Regions from separate parts of the uncultured Albimonas sp. genome, predicted to be linked through region 3. Evidence: riboswitches for the same ligand, from Rfam matches in the RefSeq annotation. Region 3 holds a riboswitch; each other region holds the start of a gene.
What was found. Region 3 has a riboswitch for cobalamin ahead of AAC134_RS04495 (energy-coupling factor ABC transporter permease). Riboswitches for the same ligand answer to the same signal wherever they lie in the genome.

Region 1 (6,297 bases), on a different contig from region 3:
GGCGCGAACCGCCCCGTCAGCAGCGCCGCGGTGCGCCCGGCGGCCATGTTGTCGATGCCCACGAAGCGGTCGCGGGGGGCGTTGGGCAGGTCCGAGACCAGCGCCACCACGGCCAGCCCCTCCTCCTTCAGGCGGGCGACGGCGTCGCGGACCTGCGGGGTCTCGGGCGCCATGATCGCCACGCCGTCGAGGCGCCGCGGGTTCAGCGCGCGCAGGGCCCGGACCACGGCGTGGGGGTCCTGGGCGGGCGTGGTCACCACCTTTACCGAGGCGCGGTCGGCGACCTGGGTGGCGCAGGCCTCCAGCAGCGCGGCGCGCAGCGTCTCGACGAACTGGTTGGGCCCCTCGGGCAGCACGAAGGCCAGGCGATAGAACCGCCCGCGCGCAAGGTTGGCCGCGGCGGCGTCGCGCACATAGCCCAGCCGGGCGACCGCCTCCTGCACCCGGGCGATGGTCTTCTCGCGCACGCCGGGGCGGGCGTTGAGCACGCGGTCCACCGTGGCGAGGCTGACGCCCGCCTCCTTCGCGATGTCGTGAACCGTCGGTCTCATCGGGGCGCCTCCGCCCCGAAACCTAGTCGCCGGGCTGAGGTACGTCAATCAAGCCCGCGGGCGGCCGTGGCGCTCAGCCCTCGGGGTCCACGACCTTGCCGGGGTTCATCCGGCCCTGCGGGTCGAGGGCGCGCTTGACCAGGCGCATCACCGCGATCTCCTCGGGGCTGCGGCTGTGGGCGAGGTAGGGGCGCTTGGTCGTGCCGATGCCGTGCTCGGCCGAAATCGAGCCGCCGAACTCCCGCACCGTGTCGTAGATCGCCCGGTCGAAGCCGTCGCGCGGCTGGGCGGCGCCGCAGGCGGCCGAGCGCACGATCAGGTGCAGGTTGTTGTCCCCCAGATGCCCGTAGGCGAGATGCATCGCGTCGGGCCACTGCGCGCGGACCCGCGCGGCCGAGGTCTCGACGAACCGGTCGGTGACCCCGGCTGGCAGCCCGATGTCGTAGGAGACCAGCGGCCCGGCCTTCTGGCGCAGCTCTCCCACGATCTCACGGATCTTCCAGAACTCGGCGGCCTCGCGCTCGGTCTGGGCGATCAGGGCGTCCTCGATCAGGCCCTCCTCCATCAGCTCGCCCAGCGCGTCGGGCAGACGCGAGTCCTCGCCGGCCCCGAAGCGGGAGATCTCGACGATGGCATAGAAACGGTGGGCGGCGGCGAAGGGGCGGCGCAGCTCGAAGGTCGAGGTGATGGTGTCGAGGTATTCGTCCCACATCGCCTCGAAGCTGGTCAGGCCGGGGCCGAAGCGGGCGCGCAGCCCGGCCAGCAGCGAGAGCAGCGCGGCGTAGTCGGGCAGCGCGCACAGCGCCACGTCCAGCGCCGCGGGCCTCGGCTGCAGGCGCAGGGCGACGCGGGTGATCGCGCCCAGCGTGCCCTCGGCCCCGATGAACAGGTGCTTGATGTCGTAGCCGGTGTTGTTCTTCACCAGCCGGTTGAGCGCGTTGACCACGGTCCCGTCGGGCAGCGCGACCTCCAGCCCCAGAACCTGGTCGCGGGCGGTCCCGTAGCGGATCACCCGGTTGCCCCCGGCGTTGGTCGAGACGTTGCCCCCGATCGAGCAGGACCCGCGGGAGCCGAGATCGAGCGGGAAGAACAGCCCCGCGGCCTCGGCCGCCGCCTGCACCTCGTGCAGGGGCGTGCCGGCGCGCACGATCATGGTGGCGCCCTCGCGGTCGACCTCCTCGACGCCGGTCAGCCGCTCCATCGACAGGGCGACGCCGCCGGCGACGGGGTGGGCGCCGCGCACGAGGCCCGTCAGCCCGCCCTGGGGCACCACCGCCAGCCCGGCGCGGGCGCAGGCGGCGAGCACGGCCGAGACCTCGGCGGTCGAGCGCGGCCGGGCCAGCGCCAGCGGGCGCACCGGCGGCTGGCGGGACCAGTCCTGCAGGTTCCGCTCGGGGATGTCCGCGCCGAAGACCAGCAGGTCGGCGGGCAGGGCGCCGCCGCGGGCCTCGGCTTCGGCGGCCAGCGCCGCCCGCAGGGCCTCGGCGGCGTCGGCGGCGTCGGCGGCCTGCACGGCCTCGCTCGGCCGGTCGAGGGATCGGGTCTCGGTCATTGTGCGCCTCCCATGCGCCTCGCGCCCGGGATTCGGGTCCCGGGCATCATTGGTTGGGCCGACGATACCCGCTTGGCGAGACGATTGCGCGCCCGGCGGACGCCCCCGGGCCAGGGGAGGCCGGCGCCGGCGCGCCGTCGCCGGCGGCGTCGGACGCTGGCGCCCGCCTCGGACGCGGTTGTCTCGGGGGCGGCAGGCGGCTAGCCCTGTTGCGTTCGGTGTCCGCCGCGCCACGCGCGGGGGAATAATCGGGAACGCGGTGCAGATCCGCGACGTGCCCAGCGCTGTGAGGCGGACCGGGCGGCAACAGGCCACTGGCTCGGGCCGGGAAGGCGCCGCTTCGGGAGGATGCCAAGTCAGAAGACCGGCCGGACGACATTGACCGAGGCGCGCGGACGGCGCCGCGGCCGCTGGCTTCACGGACAGGGGACATGTCATGCAGCCGATCCAGACCCGCCCGGCCGGGCCCTTCGCGCCCGCCGAGCGCGCCGCCGTCTACCGCGCCATCCGCGAGCGTCGCGACGTGCGCGGCCAGTTCCTGCCCGATCCGGTCGACCCCGCCGCGCTGACCCGGATCCTCGAGGCCGCCCACGCCGCGCCCTCGGTCGGCCTGTCGCAGCCGTGGAACTTCATCGTGATCCGCGACCCCGGCGTGCGGGAGGCGGTGCGCGCCGCGTTCGACCGCGCCAACGCCGAGGCGCGGGAGATGTTCGGCGAGGCGCGCCGGGCGCTCTACTCCGAGCTCAAGCTGCAGGGCATCCGCGAGGCGCCGCTGAACCTCTGCGTCACCTGCGACCGGACCCGGGGCGGGCCGACCGTGCTGGGGCGCACGCATGACCTGGACACCGACCTCTATTCCACTGTCTGCGCGGTGCAGAACCTCTGGCTGGCCGCCCGGGCCGAAGGGATCGGGGTCGGCTGGGTCAGCATCTTCCGCGAGGGGGACCTGCGCGAAATCCTGGATCTGCCGGCGGAGGTCACGCCGGTGGCCTATCTGTGCCTTGGCCATGTGCGCGAGCTCTTCGACGGGCCGGAGCTTCAGGCCCGCGGCTGGGCGGCCCGGCGACCGCTCGCGGAGATGGTCTTCGCCGATCGCTGGCAGGGGCGGAGCGCGACCCCGCCTGCGCCCTCGGCGCCTGCCGCCGGCGAGGCCGACCCGATAGGCGGCCGCGGCGCCTGAGGGCCCCCGGCCCGGGGCGCCCGCGCGGCCACCGCGCCCGGCAGGCGCGGCGGCTCTGGATCAGGCGGCGGGCGGGACCACGCAGCCCTCGGCGGTCAGCGTCTCGATTTCGTCGTCCGAGAAGCCGGCCGCGCGCAGGGTGGCGAGCGTGTCGGCGCCCGCCGCCGCGGCGGGGGCGCGGATCGTGCCGGGGCTGGCCGAGAGGCGGGCGATGAACCCCGCGACCGGCAGCGCCGGCCCGTCCGGTTTCGGATGGTGGTCCTGGAACACGCCCGACCCGCGCACGCCCGGATCGTTGATCGCCTGGATCGGACTGAAGGCCGGGCCGGAGGGGATGCGCGCCTGCGCCAGCGCGTCCATCGCCTCCTGCATGGTCAGGGGGCCGGCCCACTCGCCCAGGATCGCCGAGAGCTCGGCGCCGGCCTCGCCGCGTTTCTCGTCGGTGTCGAAGCGCGGATCCTGCGCCAGTTCCGGCCGGCCGATGGCCTCCGCCAGCCGGGCGAACATCGCCGGTCCCACGACCTGCACGACCACCGCGCCGTCCTTCGTGGGCGCCAGCTCGGCGGGGCCGGCGTAGGGGCTGCGGCCCTCGCCCGGGGCGCGTTCGACGCCGGTGGAGGCCTCCAGCAGCACCGCGTTCATGAAGGTCAGCGCCGTCTGCAGCAGCGAGGCCTGCACCTCCTGCCCCTCGCCGGTCTGCTGTCGGTGCATGATCGCGGCCATGATCCCCAGCGCCGTGCCCAGCCCGGTGCCGAAGTCGACATAGTTGCACGAGGTGCGCACCGGCTGGCCGGGCCAGCCGCTCATGTAGGTCGCGCCGCTCATCGCCTGGCCGATCAGGTCGAAGCCGTTGCGCCCCGAGAGCGGCCCCTGCGGCCCGTAGGCCGAGACGTTGGCCGAGATGATCGCCGGGTTGGCCTGTTTCAACGAGGCGTAGTCGAGCCCCAGCCTGGGCAGCGCCGCGGGGGGCATGTTGGTCAGCGTCACGTCGGCGCTGGCGACCAGGCGGTTGAGCACCTCGCGCCCGCGCGGGCTGCGAAGGTCCATGGTCAGGGACTTCTTGTTGCGGTTCAGCGCCATGAACTGGGCGCCGTCGTCGAACCCCTCGACCTTCAGCAGGAAGCGGTCGTCGGCGCCGCCGGGCGGCTCGATCCGGATCACCTCCGCGCCGAGGTCGCCGAGGATCGAGGCGCAGTAGGGCCCCGCGATGTAGCGGCTGAAATCCAGAACCCGGATGCCCTGCAGCACCCCCGGCGCGGCGGCCGCGGCGGCGGCCTCGCGGTTGAAGCCGTCGGTCATGCGCGGCCCTCCCATGATGCGCGGCCGATCTGGAACGCCGGCCGTCGTTGGCAACTTTTTTAACGGCCGTTCGGCAAGTTTGAAATGATTCCCGCCGGCTCCGGCCCCGCCTCTCCGCGGACGACGGGCGGCTCGGTTCCGGGTCGAACCGATCCCCCGGCGCCGGCCCCGGCGAGCGTCGGGGCCCCTCCGCTCAGGAGAACACCCGACCCGGCAGGCCCCGGAGCAGGCCGGCGTGCCGCTCCAGCACCCAGGCCTCGGCGCCCTCGCGCGTCGTGGTCGTGACGCGGTAGCGGTGGCCGCTGCGCCGCAGGCGCTTCAGCTCGCTCAGCGTCGCGGCGATGCTCTCGCGCTCGGCGGCCAGCTGGGCGGCGGTCCGGGCGGGCTCGCCCTTGCGGCGGCGGGTCTGGGCGAAGCTCTCGGCGATGGCCTCGACGCTCAGCGGCTCTCCCGCCGAGACGACCAGCCGGGCGATCACCCGGCGGGCCTCGGGCGCGTAGAGGCTCTCGGGCAGCTCCATCGCCAGCAGCCCGTGCTCGATCAGCGCCGACTCGAGCGCGCGCAGGCCGATGGCGGCGATCCTGCCCTTGCCGCCGCCGGTCCACACCGCCCAGGCCACCGCGCGCGTGATCGGCCCCGGGCGCATCGCGGCGACCTGCGTCTCGTAGAGCGCCTGCAGACGTCCGCGGATCGGGCCGCGCAGCGCCAGCAGCTCGGCCACCGTCATTCGCGGCCAGTCGGGCTGCTCGATGGGCCGGGCCAGCTCGGGCGAGAGTTCGACGATCGGCCGCTCGCCGCGCTCGGTCCGGGGGCCCTGCGTGTCGCCGAACACCGGGTTGGCGGGGTCGAGCGCGAAATGCTGCTGCAGGAACCGCTGCGCGTTGCGCTGGCCGAGGATGAAGTCGTGCTGCCGGAAGCGCAGGTCGAGAAAGCCCGAGAACCCGCCCAGCGCTCCGCAGGCCAGCAGGCTCGAGCTCGACAGCGGCTCGGCCCCGTCCCTCGCCGGGCGGCTGGGGGCGATCATGAAGCGGGACTTGATCTCGGTCTCGGCGGCGGCGGCGAGCTCGGCGGGCTTGAAGCGGGCCTGCGAGATCATCGCGCCGAACAGCTTGCCCAGGCTGCCGGGCAGGCCGGCGGCGGCAAGGTCCTCGGGGTTGTCGGGCGACACGGCGCCAAAGACCCCGCCCTCGGGGAAGGCGTCGATCATGATCACCGCGCGGTCGGCCTCGGCGGCGCCGCGCGGATTGGGGGCCAGCCAGTCGGCGCCGCTCGCGCGCTCGCCGCCGGGCGCTTCGGGGCGCAATGTGAAGCGGGCGAACTCGAACGGTTCGTTGTTGCTGACCCCGCCGTCCACGGCGAGATAGGTGGCGTCGCCGTCGCGACGCGCCTCGGCCCGGCCCCAGTCGGGCCCGGGCAGGTCGGCGCGGGGCAGGTCCAGCGGCCAGGCGCCGCCCGCGGCGAGGGGGGCGCCGTCGACCTCGAAGGGCTGATGCTCGCCCATCGTGGCATGGATGAAGCGCGGGGGCAGGCCGACGGGAAAGGCGCCCGAGGCCATCGCCGTCTCGCGCAGGTGGGTCCAGGCGGTGGCCGCGCGCGTGCGGCTGCGGGCGCGCAGGTCCACCGCGCCGCCGCGCTCGGGCGCCTGCAGACGCAGCCCGCGGTCGTGATAGGCCTCGAGCCACGGCGAGCCGATCGGCCGCCCCCCAAGCCCGTGC
Region 2 (6,297 bases), on a different contig from region 3:
TTGCGCAGGCCGGCTGCCGAGACGATCTCATGGGCGAGCGTGCCCGCCCCGGAGGACCAGGAGCCGGCATAGCGCAGGGCGGCGAGCGGGCGCGCCTCCGCCGGCGCGGCGCGGGCGGCCTCGAGGCGCGCGTCCAGCTCGGCGACCAGCGCCTCGGCCTGCGGCGCCCGGTCCAGCAGGGCGCCCATGCGGCGCAGGTTGGCGCGGATGTCGGCGAAGGTCGCCTCGGGCGCGAACTCCTCGACGCGGAAACCCAGGCGGCGCAGCATCGCGACGGTCTCGCGGGTGGTGTAGGTTCCCGCGATCACCAGGTCGGGACGCATCAGGAAGATCTCCTCCGCCCGCCCGTGGTTCGCCTCATAGGCCCCGGCCCGCGCATGCAGGACCGAGGCGCGCGGGTCCGCCGCCATGTAGGACACCGAATGCAGCTGCCCCGGCGCGGCCAGCAGCATCGCGAGCTGGTCCGTGCACAGGTTCATCGAGACGACCCGCTGCGGGGCCGTCTCCTCCCGCGTTCCGAGCGGCGCCGGCCCGGCCGCCGCCTCCGCCGTCTCCGGGGCAGGGCCGGAGCGCGGCGCGGCCGGCAGGGCGGCGAACGTCCCTGCAAGCGCCGCCGCCCCCGCCAGGATCGTGGCGAGGCGCGGGGCGCGGCCGGGGCGGGCGGGCGGGCGCGGCATCAGAACCTCACCCGCAGGCCCGCGTAGGCGGCGATGCCCTGAGTCGCGAAGCCGTGCACCTCCTCATAGTCGGCGTCGAGCGCGTTGGTCACCCGACCGTAGATCTCGGCCTGCTCGGTCATCGCCCAGGAGGCCGCCACATTCACCACCACGTAGTCGTCCAGCGCCACCCGGGCGCCGGGCGCGTAGGGCGCGCGATAGTCCAGATCCCGGTTGCCGGCGACATAGCGCCCGTCCAGCGTCACCCGCGCCCGGTCGTCGAGGAAGGAGAACGTCACGTAGCCGCCCAGCTCATGCTCCGGCCGGCGCACTTCGACAAGGCCCGTGGACTCCTCGGCGTCGAGCCAGGTGTAGCTCAGGCCCAGCGTCATCCAGTCGGTGGCGTAGAGGGTGGAGGCGACCTCGATCCCCTGCCGCTCGGAGGTTCCGGGCTGGTTGACGGGCGTGCCGACCGTGAAGGCGGGGGCGAGGTAGACCGTGCCGATCTCGTTCTTCAGGTCCTGGTTGAACCAGGTCACGTCGACCACCAGCCGGTCGTCCCAGAGGCGCTGCTCGACGCCCACGTCCCAGCCGAAGCTCTCCTCCGGCTCCAGGTTCGGGTTGCCCTGCCACTGGCCGGGGGTGAAGCCGAACTGCTCGAACATCGTGGGGTTCTGCACCGCGGTCCCGGCGGAGGCGTGCAGCCGCGTGCCGGTCGCGGCGATCCGGTAGGAGGCGCCCGCGCTCCAGGTCGTGGCGTCCTCGAAGGCGTCGTTGATGTCGTGGCGCAGGCCCAGCTGAAGATCCAGCGCCTCGAGGAAGGTGCCCCGATACTCCGCGGCGAGGCCGTAGAGCCCGCGGGTCTGTTCGTCGAGCTGGGAGGGGTCGAAGACCAGGGCGGGGTCGTTGGCCACGAAGCTCTCGCGTTCGTATTCCACCTTGCCCGTCAGGCTGTGATCGGCGGCCGCGAGGCTGGCCGCATCCAGCCCCACCGTCGCCTGCGCCGAAAGCTGAAGGCGGGTCGAGCTGGTGTCGGTCGTCTTCACGCCGTTGAGCGTGTTGGAGTCGTCCGCATGCAGGTAGGCCGCGCGAAGCTCCGATCGCAGGCGCCCCAGCTCGGCGATGGCGTAGAGGGAGCCGAGCGCTTCGGTCCGGTCATGGGCGGAGGCGTCGTCGTAGACCAGCGCCGCCTCGGTGGGCGCCGCGAAGAGCGAACCGTCGAGGTCCGAATGCCGGTCCGTGACGCGCAGCGTCGCCCCCAGCGTCAGCCAGTCGGCCGCGAAGATCTCGCCCCGGCCGTTGAAGGTCAGGTTGCGGTCGCCGTCTGCCTCGCCGCCGGGCGTGCCGGAGACGTCGAAGCCCTCGGTTTCCCGCCGGGCCAGCGACAGCGAGAACGAGCCCGTCTCGCCCAGACCCCGCACCGCCGCCTGCACGGCCCCGGTCCCGTCGGTCCCGACCTCGCCCTCGCCGGACCAGCGCAGCCCCGGCTCCCGCGCGCGCCGGGTGGTGATCGAGATCACGCCCCCCAGCGCGTTGGCGCCGTAGAGCGCCGACTGCGGCCCGCGCAGCACCTCGATGCGCTCGATGTCGGCCGCCAGCAGGCCGCCGAAGTCGAACTCGCCCTGCTCGGGGGCCGAGACCTCGACCCCGTCGATCAGCACCAGCGTGTGGTTGCCCTCGGCGCCGCGCAATCGCACCTGGGTCAGGCCGCCGAAGCCGCCGGTGCGCGAGACCTCGACGCCGGGCAGGGCGCGCAGGGCGTCCACGGCGTAGGTGGTCTGCCGGTCCTCCAGGTCCTGGGCGGTGACGACGGAATAGGCTCGGCCGTATTTCTCGGCGGCGATCGGCGTCAGGCCGCCGGAGACGACGATGGGCTCCAGCGCCACCGGCTCCTGCGCGTGCAGGGCGTGCGGGCACAAGGCCAGCGAAGAGGCGGCGAGCAGCGCGCGGGCGGGCGCGGGATGGGTGCGGGACATGCGTTCCCCCTTGGTCGCCGGCGCGCGTGCGGCCGGCGGGAAAGCGCCGCTCGAGCCCTGCGGACCCGGCGGCGCGGAGATGACGCCGAAGGGTTCGGGGGCGCTTCATGGGGGAAGGACCTCGACCCGTCAGACGACGACTGCGAAGTCACCGCTGCGGATCGAACCGCTCCTTCGCGCGCCCCGCACGGAGGAAGGATGACGAGGTTCCGGCAGGTCTCCTGGCTCGCGGGTCTGCACCGGTCCCTCGCCTTCCCGGCCCGGTCCCCTGAGGCATGCTCGGGGGGCGTGGGCCAGTGGCGTATCGAGGGTCGGCTCGCCGCTCACAGTTGCGGGGGCAGCCGCGGAGTCGGTCCCCGCATTGGGTCGACCTCACCGCGTTCCCTTTTGCTCCCGGCCGGGGGCGAACCCCCGGCGCGGAACCGGAACGGCGCGAAGATGACCTGCCGGCCGGGCGGCGTCAAGCGCTCCCGCAGCGGCAGGAGCGTCGCGGCGCCTCAGCTGGCGGGCGTTGCGTTCAGGCGCCCGTCGGCAAGTGTCAGATCCCGGTCGCAGAAGCGCCGTCGCAGGCCCGCGCCATGGGAGATCAGCAGCAGGCCGATCCCGCGATCGCGGGCGAGTGCGGTCAGCGCGCGCAGGACCCCGTCCTGCTCCAGCGCGTCAAGCTGGCTCGAGACCTCGTCGCAGACCAGGTGGCGCAGGCCGGGATGGAAGAGGCGCGCCAGCGAGACCCGCGCCAGCTCGCCGCCCGACAGCTCCGAGGGCCGGCGCGAGGCCCAGGCTTCGCGCACGCCCAGGGCCGCGACCGCCTCGGCGTCGGGCGGGCCGGCGTTGGCGAGGATCCGGGCGACGCTCCAGCGGGGATCGACGGCGAGCTCAGCCGACTGGGGCGCGTATTGCACCGGCGCCGGGCGGCCGGGGCGGGCGGGGGAGCGCGGGAGGCCGTCCAGGGTCACCTGGCCCGCATCGGCCTCGAGACGGCCGGCGAGGATCCGGCCCAGCGTCGACTTGCCCGCGCCCGACGGGCCGCCCAAACCGACTACCTCGCCCGGACCGAGGCTGAGCGCGACATCAGTCAGCACCGCGCGCCCGGCGAAGGCGAGGGCGAGGCCGGCGGCGCTCAGCACGCGGCGTCCTCGGGGATCTGGGCCCGCCACAGCGCCCGGGAGAACGGGTCGCGAAGCGCCGCGCCCTCGCCCGCGAAGGCGGCGGCGGGCGCGGTCTCGACCTGGCGGCCCTCGCGCAGCACCACGATGCGGGCGGCGACGCGGGCGAGCCGGGGCAGGTCGTGGGAGACGACGACGAGGCCCCGCCCCGTCCCCGCCAGCCGCGCCAGCAGCGCCGTCGCCCGGTCGGCGGCGGCAGGGTCGAGGCCCACGGTCGGCTCGTCGGCCACGATCCACGCGGCCCCGGTGGAGAGCGCGGCCGCCAGCAGCACCCGGCGCGCCATGCCGCCGGAAAGCTGGTGAGGGAAGCGCGCCGCCGTCTCGGCCGGAAGCCCCGCCTCGGCCAGCGTCGCGGGCACGTCGGCGCGCCGGCCAGCGAGGCGGGCGAAACGCTCGATCTGGCGTCCGACGCGCGCCAGCGGGTCGAGCGCGTCGAGCCGCTGGGGCGCCAGCGCCACCGCGCCGCGGGGCAGGGGGGCGCCGTCGAGGGTGATCCGCCCCCGCCGCTCGGCCCCCGGAGGCAGCAGGCCCGCCAGCGCCTCGGCCGCAAGGCTCTTGCCCGCGCCGGAGCTGCCGGTCAGGCCCACGAGCTCGCCCCGCGCCACGGCGAAGCAGACGCCCTCGAGCGCCGCCGGGCGGGGGGCGGGGAAGGCGACGCCCAGATCCTCGATCCGCAGGGTCATGTCGCCAGACCCTCGCGATCGCCGAGGCGGCGCAGGGCCTCGCCGAAGCGCTCGAAGATCAGGGCGACCAGCATCAGGCCGAGGCCCGGCGCCGCGGCGACCCACCAGCGGCCGGCCATGATCTCGCGCAGGGACTCGGCCAGCATCACGCCGATCGAGGGCAGGTGCGGCTCGATGCCCAGGCCGATGAAGCTGAGCCCCGCCTCGTGCAGCACCGCGTGGGGGAAGATCATCACGAACCCCGCCACGATCTGCCCCACGAGCGGCGGCGCCAGGTGATGGCGCGCGATCCACAGGCGCGAGCGCCCGAGCGCGCGGGAGACCTCGACGGCCTCCGAGGCGGCCAGCGTCTGCGCCTCGTGGCGCAGCACGCGCGCCAGACGGGGCCAGTGGGTGAAGGCCACCGCCACGATCACGCCCGCGGCGCCGCCGCCGGCGGCGAAGGCGATCATGATCAGCAGCACGAAATGCGGCAGGCCCAGCGCCAGCTCGGTCAGCACCCCCACCGCCTGGTCCGCCGCCCGCCCCAGGGTGGCGGCCAGCCCCAGCCCCACCGCGATCAGCGTCGAGCAGGCGGCGGCGAGCAGCCCCACCTGCACGCTCAGCGCCAGCGCCGCGAGGCTGCGCGCGGCCACGTCGCGCCCCAGCATGTCGGTCCCGAACGGATGCGCCGGCAGCGGGGGGAGGGCGCGCGCGCTCACGTCCACCCCCAGCGCCGAGGGCGGCAGCAGCGCGGCCCCCGCCAGCACCCCTCCCAGCGCCAGCAGGGCCAGCGCGCCGCGGCGGAGCGCCCGGCCCCGGGCGTCGCCGGGGGCCGCGGGGGGCGCCGCGCGGGCCAGGGGCTCGGCCGCCAGCGTCACGCCCGTCCCCGCAGCCGCGGATCGGCGAGCCGGGCGGCGATGTCGGCCGCAAGATTGCCCGCGAAGACGAAGAGCAGCGTCGCCAGCCCGATCCCCATCAGCAGCGGCGCGTCCGCTCCCGTCGCCGCGCGCACCGTGGCCTGGCCGAGGCCCGGCCACGCGAACACCGCCTCGGCCAGGACCGAGCCCCCGAAAAGCTCCCCCGCCCCCGCCAGGTGCAGCGTCAGCGCCACCCCCACGGCATGGCGTAGCCCCGGCCCGAAGGCGAGCCGCAGGGGCGAGGCGCCATGCGCGCCCAGGTGACGGGCCGCGGGGCTTTCGAGAAAGGCGATCAGGCTCTGGCGCGTATGCAGGATCAGCGGCCCGATCCCCACCACCGAGAGCGTGGCGACCGGCAGGATCATGTGCCGCCAGCGCTCGGCCGCCGAGACTTCGTCCGCGAGCCGCCCGGGCGGCGCCGCGCAGCAGGCCGGCAGCCAGCCCAGCCCCACCGCGAAGACCGCTATCAGGAGGATCGCGACCCAGAACCCCGGGCTCGCCGACAGCACGACCGCGGCGGCGCGGATCGCCCGATCCGGCCAGCGCCCGCGGGTCGCGCCCGCAATCAGCCCCAGCGCCGAGCCGAGCGCGAAAGACAGGACGAAGGCCGCCCCGATCAGCGCCAGCGAGGCGGGAAACCGCCGCGCGATCACCTCGGCCACCGGCGCGTTGTAGCTGATCGAGCGGCCGAGGTCGCCCTGCGCCGCGCCCGCCAGCCAGCTCGCGAAGCGCTCGACCGCAGGGCGGTCGAGGCCCCAGGCGGCGGCGATCGCCTCGCGCTGCTCGGGCCCGATCTGGGAGGTGCGCCCGCCAACATAGGCCTGCACCGGGTCGATCGGGGCCAGCGAGACCAGCCAGAACAGCCCGACCGCGGCCAGCGGCAACAGCCAGGCGAGCCGGATCAGCCGCCCGGCCAG
Region 3 (6,297 bases):
GTGCATCAGGCGGCCGGCGCCGTCTCGGGCGTGGCGGCCGCGGTCAGCGCGCTCGAGACCGCCCCGCGGTCGATCCCCGCAAGGCCGATCACCACCAGCCGGGTCGCGCGCGCCTCGCCGGCCGCGAAGGGCCGGTCGAAATGCGCGTCCACCCGCGGGCCGACCGCCTGGATCAGCAGCCGCATCGGCTTGCCGGAGACGGCGGCGAAGCCCTTCACCCGCAGCAGGTCGTGGGCGGCGATGATCTCCGAGACCGCGGCCTGGAAGGCGGCGGGGTCGGGGATCTCGGGCAGGTCGACGTGGAAGCTCTCGAACTCGTCGTGGCCGTGCTCGTGCTCATGATCGTGGTCGTCGTGGTCGTCATCGTCGTCGTGATGGTGGTGGTGGTGCAGCTCGTGGCGCGCCTCCATGTCGGACTCGGCGCCGACGCCCAGGCCCAGCAGAACGGCAGGATCGACGGCGCCCATGGCGGCCTCGATCACCTGCACGCCGCGACGGGCCCGCGCGCGCAGGGCGGCGGCGGTGGCAGCGGCGCCCCCGTCCATCAGGTCGGCCTTGTTCACGACGATCATGTCCGCGCAGGCGAGCTGATCCTCGAACAGCTCCGAGAGCGGCGTCTCGTGGTCGATCGAATCGTCGGCGGCGCGCTGGGCGTCCACCGCCGCCTCGTCGGCGGCGAAGCGGCCGGCCGCCACGGCCGGCCCGTCGACCACCGTCACCACCCCGTCCACGGTCACCCGCGCGCGCACTTCGGGCCAGTTGAAGGCGCGCACCAGCGGCTGCGGCAGGGCGAGGCCCGAGGTTTCGATCACGATGTGCTCGGGCGGGTTGGGCCGGTCGAGCAGCGCGGTCATGGCGGGCAGGAAATCCTCGGCCACGGTGCAGCAGATGCAGCCGTTGGCGAGCTCGACCACATCGTCGTCCGAGCAGCCCTCGATCCCGCAGGAGCGCAGGATCTCGCCGTCGACGCCGAGCTCTCCGAACTCGTTGACGATCAGGGCGATGCGGCGGCCGTGGGCGTGGGTCAGCAGGTGGCGGACCAGCGTGGTCTTGCCGGCGCCGAGAAAGCCGGTGACGACGGTGGCGGGGATCTTGGCGGGCATGGGGGTCTCCCGTAAGCGAAGCGGCGCGGCGGGTGCAGGGCCCGCCGCGCGCGTCATGGGGTCAGGAGGGCGGCCCGGGGGCCGCGGCAGCGAGGCGGGGTCAGGCGGCCGAGTACAGGCGCGGCGTGACCAGGCCGGACTGCGCCAGCCCGCGCGCGCCCTTGGCCGCGCCCAGCACCGCGAGATCGACCAGCGGCTCGATCAGCACCACCAGCAGGTAGGCCCCGCCAAAGGTGGCGACCGCCGTCAGGTTGGTCGCGGCGAACCCGTCGCCATACAGCGCCCAGAACGCCACCCAGGCCACCACGCCGCCCTGGAAGGCCAGCGACAGCGCGAAGGCCTGGCTGTAGCGCAGGTCGACATAGGCGGTGCCGGGCGCGATCAGCTTCTTCGCGGCGTAGCTCAGCACGAACAGAGGCGCGAGCAGCGAGGTCACGTTCATGCCGTACTGCGGCAGGTCGAATGGCGCGAACAGCAGCCCCTGGATGGCGAGGCCGGCGGCGAGCCCGATGGCGGTCGGCGCGGCGCCCAGCACCAGGAACAGGGTCGAGCCCAGAATGAAATGCACCTCCGAGACGCCCACCGGGTAGTGCGGCAGAACCTCGAAGAACACGAACACCAGCGCGGTGGCGATGACCGAGCGCAGGGCCAGCGAGACAAGCCCGCGCTCGCGCAGGGTCTCCCAGGCCATCTTGGCGCCGACGACGGCGCAGCCGGCCGCGGTGACGTAGGAAAGGGCGAGCTTCGCGCCGGTGACGACGCCGGGTTCGATATGCATGGTCGGTCCTCCTGTCCCGTCACACCCGACGGGCTGGGGTTTCAACGGACGCGTGGCAGGTCTCCTGGCTCGCGGCTTCGGGAGGTCTCCCTCCCACGCCCGCCCCGCCTTCCCGTCTCCGGTGGCCGTGGGGCGCGCTCGCCGCATACAGTCGCGGGGGCGGCTGCGGCTTCGGGCCCCCGACGTGGGTCGGCCCTGTCCGCATTCCCGTTTTCATCCCGGGCCGCCCTGGAGGGCCGCCCATCGGAACCATGCGCTTGCTGCAGGTTTCGTCTCCCGCCGTCCCGCTGTCAAGCAAAGCGGGGGGCAAGGCGGGGGCTCAGGTCTTGGTGGCGATGGCGGGGGGGAGGGTGGCGCGCTTTGCGGCCAGCCGCTCGCGGTGGGCGATGTAGGTGGCCGAGGCCACGACGATGCCCCCGCCCAGGATCACCCAGGGGTCGATCGGCTCGCCGAAGGCGACGATGCCGAGCAGGGTCGCCCAGACCAGCTGCAGGAACTGCACCGGCTGGGTGACGGTGATCGGCGCGCACTGGAAGGCCTTGGTCATGGTCCAGTGACCGGCGGTGGCGAAGACCGCGCACAGGCTCAGCCAGGCGATCATGTTCCAGCTGGGCGGGACCCAGACCGCGAAGGCGGCCGGGGCCAGCGCGATGGTGGTGAACAGCGACAGCATGCCCACGATCACGGTCGGATCCTGGGCCCGCGTCAGCCCCTTGGCGATCAGGAACGAGGCCGCAAAGCACGGCGCCGCGCCCAGCTGCGCGAGCTGGCCCAGCTTGATCTCCTCGAACCCCGGCCGCAGGATCACCAGCGCGCCCAGGATGCCGGCGCCGATGGCCAGCATCCGGTGCAGCTGCAGCTTCTCGCCCAGGAACACCGCCGCGCCCACGGCCACGAAGATCGGCGCCACGTAGCTCAGCGCCGTGACCTCGGCCATGGGGATGTGGGCCATGGCGTAGAACCACAGCATCACGCCGACCGAGTGCACCACCCCGCGCGAGGCGAAGAACGCCCAGGCCCGGCGGGTGGGCGGCTTGCGCAGCATCGGGCGCAGCAGCGGCAGGATCAGCAGCACGCCCACGCCATAGCGGATGAAGGCGGTCTCGACCGCGGGGGCGGCGGCGCCGACATGGCGCACGATGCCGGTGACGCAGACGAACAGCAGCGTTGTGACCACCATCCAGCCGATGCCGGACAAGACCTTGCGCCGTTCCGCCTCGGCCGCCTCGGCCTCCTCGGCCAGAGCTCGGGCCTGCGCGGTCTCCGCGAGGGCATGCGCCATGGAGCGGTCGAACCTCCCTTGTGGTCCCGCCTCTCGCGGTCGATCCACGGGGACCGACGGGCGGGTTCGCCTCCCTTGATAATTCGGAACCCTTGCTTTTTCCAAGGGTCGATGACCGGTCGGCCGGAAAGTATCGGAGCGCGGCGCGCCTCCGGCACGCGAACGCCCGGCCGCGTCCCCGCGGCCGGGCGTGTCCGTTGCCGGATCGCGGAGCGGCGCCGGCGGGGCGCCCGCTCCGCGGCGCGTCAGCTCATGAACTGGCCGCCGTTGGCCGAGATCGTCGAGCCGGTGACGAAGCCCGCGTCGTCGGAGGCGAGGAAGGCCACGCAGCGCGCGATCTCCTCGGGCTCGCCGAGGCGGCCGACGGGGATCTGGGCGATGATCGATTCGCGCACCTTCTCGGGCACCGCCATCACCATGTCGGTGCCGATGTAGCCCGGGCAGACCGTGTTCACGGTGATGCCGGCGCGCGCGCCCTCCTGCGCCAGCGCCTTGGTGAAGCCCAGGTCGCCGGCCTTGGCGGCCGAGTAGTTGGCCTGGCCCGCCTGGCCCTTCTGGCCGTTGATCGAAGAGATGTTGATCACCCGGCCGAACTTGCGCTCGCGCATGCCGGGCCAGACCTGGTGGGTCATGTTGAACAGGCCCGTCAGGTTGGTGTCGATCACCGCCTTCCACATGTCGGGCGTCATGCGGTGGAACATGCCGTCGCGGGTGATGCCGGCGTTGTTGACCAGCACGTCGACGGGGCCGAGGTCGGCCTCGATCTTCTCGATCCCCGCCTTGCAGTCGTCGTAGTCGGCCACCGACCATTTGTAGACCGGGATCCCGGTCTCCTTCTTGAACGCCTCGGCCGCCTCGTCGTTGCCGGCGTAGTTCGCCGCAACCGAGTAGCCCGCCGCCTTCAGCGCGATCGAGATCGCCGCGCCGATGCCGCGGCTGCCGCCGGTGACCACCGCCACACGTGCCATGGGATTTTCCTCCAGTCCGTCCTGTCCATCCGCGGCGGTCTGCGCCGACGCGGAACCCGGGCGTATCCCGGGGCGCTCGCCCCGCCCGACGCTTCGGCCGCCGGGGCGCTCACCTAGACCCCAATGCGCAACATTCTTCAAGGCGCAGGGGATGAAAGCGCAGGAATATTTCGCCGCACGCAGCGCTGCGGCGCTCCTGCCTCAGTAGCGTCCCAGCCGCGCCGCGCCGGTGGCCAGCGCCTTGCCGTCGGGGCCCAGAGCCGTGAGCTCGGCCGAATAGATGTTGCCCCGCCGGTTCGAGCAGGGGCCGATGTAGCCCGGCTGGTCGAAGACGCCGGTGGCGCGCGTGTCCTTCACGACCCGCGCCCCCTCGACGCCCAGCGCACGGACGCCGCCGGGGACCGAAGCGAGCGTCGCCGTCGCGCCCCCGTCATGGGCGTAGCCGATCACGCCGTGGCCGCCGTCGTAGGACAGGGGCCGGTAGCTCTCGTCGTTGAACTCGACCTGGATCTCGGCCGTGCCCTCGGGGATGCCCGAGACGACCATCGCGGGCGTCGCGCCCCGCCCGCCCTGCTGGGTGCAGATGCCGGCTTCCGGCACCGCGCCGCCGGTCCAGGCGGGGTCGGCGAAGGCGACCTCCAGCTTCGGCAGCGCGGCGGTGGCGTCGTTCGCGCCCTGGCACCCTGCGAGCAGCATCAGGCCCGCGCCCGCGGCGATGAGTTTCCCCGTCTTCATGTCCCCTCCCGGTCATGTCGTCTCTGGATCGTGGCGGCGCGCCGCGCGGGGGAGGCTCCCTCCCCCCGCGCGGCCGCCTGTTCAGGTCGTGGAGCTCAGTCCCGCTCGACGCAGACCGCGACGCCCATGCCGCCGCCGATGCACAGCGTGGCGAGGCCCTTCTTCACGCCGCGCTTCTCCATCTCGTAGAGCAGCGTGGTCAGGACCCGGGCGCCCGAGGCGCCGATCGGGTGGCCGATGGCGATCGCGCCGCCGTTGACGTTCACGATCGAGGGATCCCAGCCCATGTCCTTGTTCACGGCGCAGGCCTGGGCGGCGAACGCCTCGTTGGCCTCGATCAGCTCCAGGTCCTCGACCTTCCAGCCGGCCTTGGCCAGCGCCTTGCGCGAGGCGTGGACCGGGCCCATGCCCATGATCTTGGGATCGAGGCCGGCGGTCGCGTAGCCCGCGATCCGCGCCAGCGGCTTCACGCCCTTGGAGGAGGCCGCGGCCGCCTTCATCAGCACGATCGCCGCCGCGCCGTCGTTGATGCCGCTCGCGTTCGCCGCCGTCACCGAGCCGTCCTTCTTGAAGGCCGGGCGCAGCTTGCTCATCGCCTCCATCGAGGCGCCGTGGCGGATGTACTCGTCGGCGTCGACCACCACCTCGCCCTTGCGGGTCTTGATGGTGACGGGCGTGATCTCGTCGGCGAAGCGGCCGGCCTTCTGCGCCGCCTCGGCCTTGTTCTGCGAGGCGACGGCGAACTCGTCCTGCATGTCGCGGCTGATCTGCCAGCCCTCGGCCACGTTCTCGGCGGTGATGCCCATGTGGTAGCCGTTGAAGGCGTCCCAGAGCCCGTCCTTGATCATCAGATCGACGAACTGCATGTCGCCCATCTTCTTGCCCGAGCGCAGGTGGGCGGCGTGGGGGGAGAGGCTCATGCTCTCCTGCCCGCCGGCCACCACCACGTCGGCGTCGCCCAGGAGGATGTGCTGCGCGCCCAGCGCCACCGTGCGCAGGCCCGAGCCGCAGACCTGGTTGACGACCCAGGCCGCGCTCTCCTGCGGGAGGCCGGCGGCGATATGGGCCTGGCGGGCGGGGTTCATGCCCTGTCCGGCGGTCAGCACCTGGCCCAGGATGGTCTCGGAGACCTCCGAGGCCTCGACCCCGGCGCGCGACAGCGCCGCCTTGATGGCCGTCGCGCCCAGCTCATGAGCGGGAACGTCGGCGAAGGCGCCGTTGAAGGCGCCCACGGCCGTGCGGGCCGCGCCCGCGATCACCACGTCCGTCATAGAAGTCTTCCTCCGCGTCTGGGTCCGCGCCGAGGCGCGGGCCGGATGTCCGGGCTTGCGCGCGCCCAGGGCGCGGCGAACCCGCCGATCTCTTGTTGCAGCGCAACATATCCGCGCGCGCCGAGAAGTCGACCTTGCGATTGACGCTGCGGCGACTTGC

Region 1: it holds a riboswitch for cobalamin, as region 3 does, so the genes downstream of both, bluB (5,6-dimethylbenzimidazole synthase) here and AAC134_RS04495 (energy-coupling factor ABC transporter permease) in region 3, are expected to answer to the same signal.
Region 2: it holds a riboswitch for cobalamin, as region 3 does, so the genes downstream of both, AAC134_RS02575 (TonB-dependent receptor) here and AAC134_RS04495 (energy-coupling factor ABC transporter permease) in region 3, are expected to answer to the same signal.

The regions. Positions count from the first base shown of each region.
Region 1 covers NZ_CAXBOD010000004.1:90,008-96,304, reverse strand. The annotation lists gene AAC134_RS05100 (LacI family DNA-binding transcriptional regulator) at 1-551, opposite strand, end outside; gene AAC134_RS05095 (FAD-binding oxidoreductase) at 625-2,103, opposite strand; cobalamin riboswitch at 2,303-2,491, shown strand; gene bluB (5,6-dimethylbenzimidazole synthase) at 2,540-3,283, shown strand; gene AAC134_RS05085 (CoA transferase) at 3,344-4,582, opposite strand; gene AAC134_RS05080 (hypothetical protein) at 4,776-6,297, opposite strand, start outside.
Region 2 covers NZ_CAXBOD010000002.1:55,230-61,526, forward strand. The annotation lists gene AAC134_RS02570 (ABC transporter substrate-binding protein) at 1-677, opposite strand, end outside; gene AAC134_RS02575 (TonB-dependent receptor) at 677-2,632, opposite strand; cobalamin riboswitch at 2,826-3,074, opposite strand; gene AAC134_RS02580 (ATP-binding cassette domain-containing protein) at 3,130-3,759, opposite strand; gene AAC134_RS02585 (ATP-binding cassette domain-containing protein) at 3,753-4,481, opposite strand; gene AAC134_RS02590 (ABC transporter permease) at 4,478-5,341, opposite strand; gene AAC134_RS02595 (ABC transporter permease) at 5,338-6,297, opposite strand, start outside.
Region 3 covers NZ_CAXBOD010000003.1:184,567-190,863, forward strand. The annotation lists gene cobN (cobaltochelatase subunit CobN) at 1-6, opposite strand, end outside; gene cobW (cobalamin biosynthesis protein CobW) at 6-1,103, opposite strand; gene AAC134_RS04495 (energy-coupling factor ABC transporter permease) at 1,204-1,881, opposite strand; cobalamin riboswitch at 1,918-2,150, opposite strand; gene AAC134_RS04500 (DMT family transporter) at 2,201-3,163, opposite strand; gene AAC134_RS04505 (beta-ketoacyl-ACP reductase) at 3,409-4,131, opposite strand; gene AAC134_RS04510 (hypothetical protein) at 4,333-4,866, opposite strand; gene AAC134_RS04515 (acetyl-CoA C-acetyltransferase) at 4,962-6,137, opposite strand.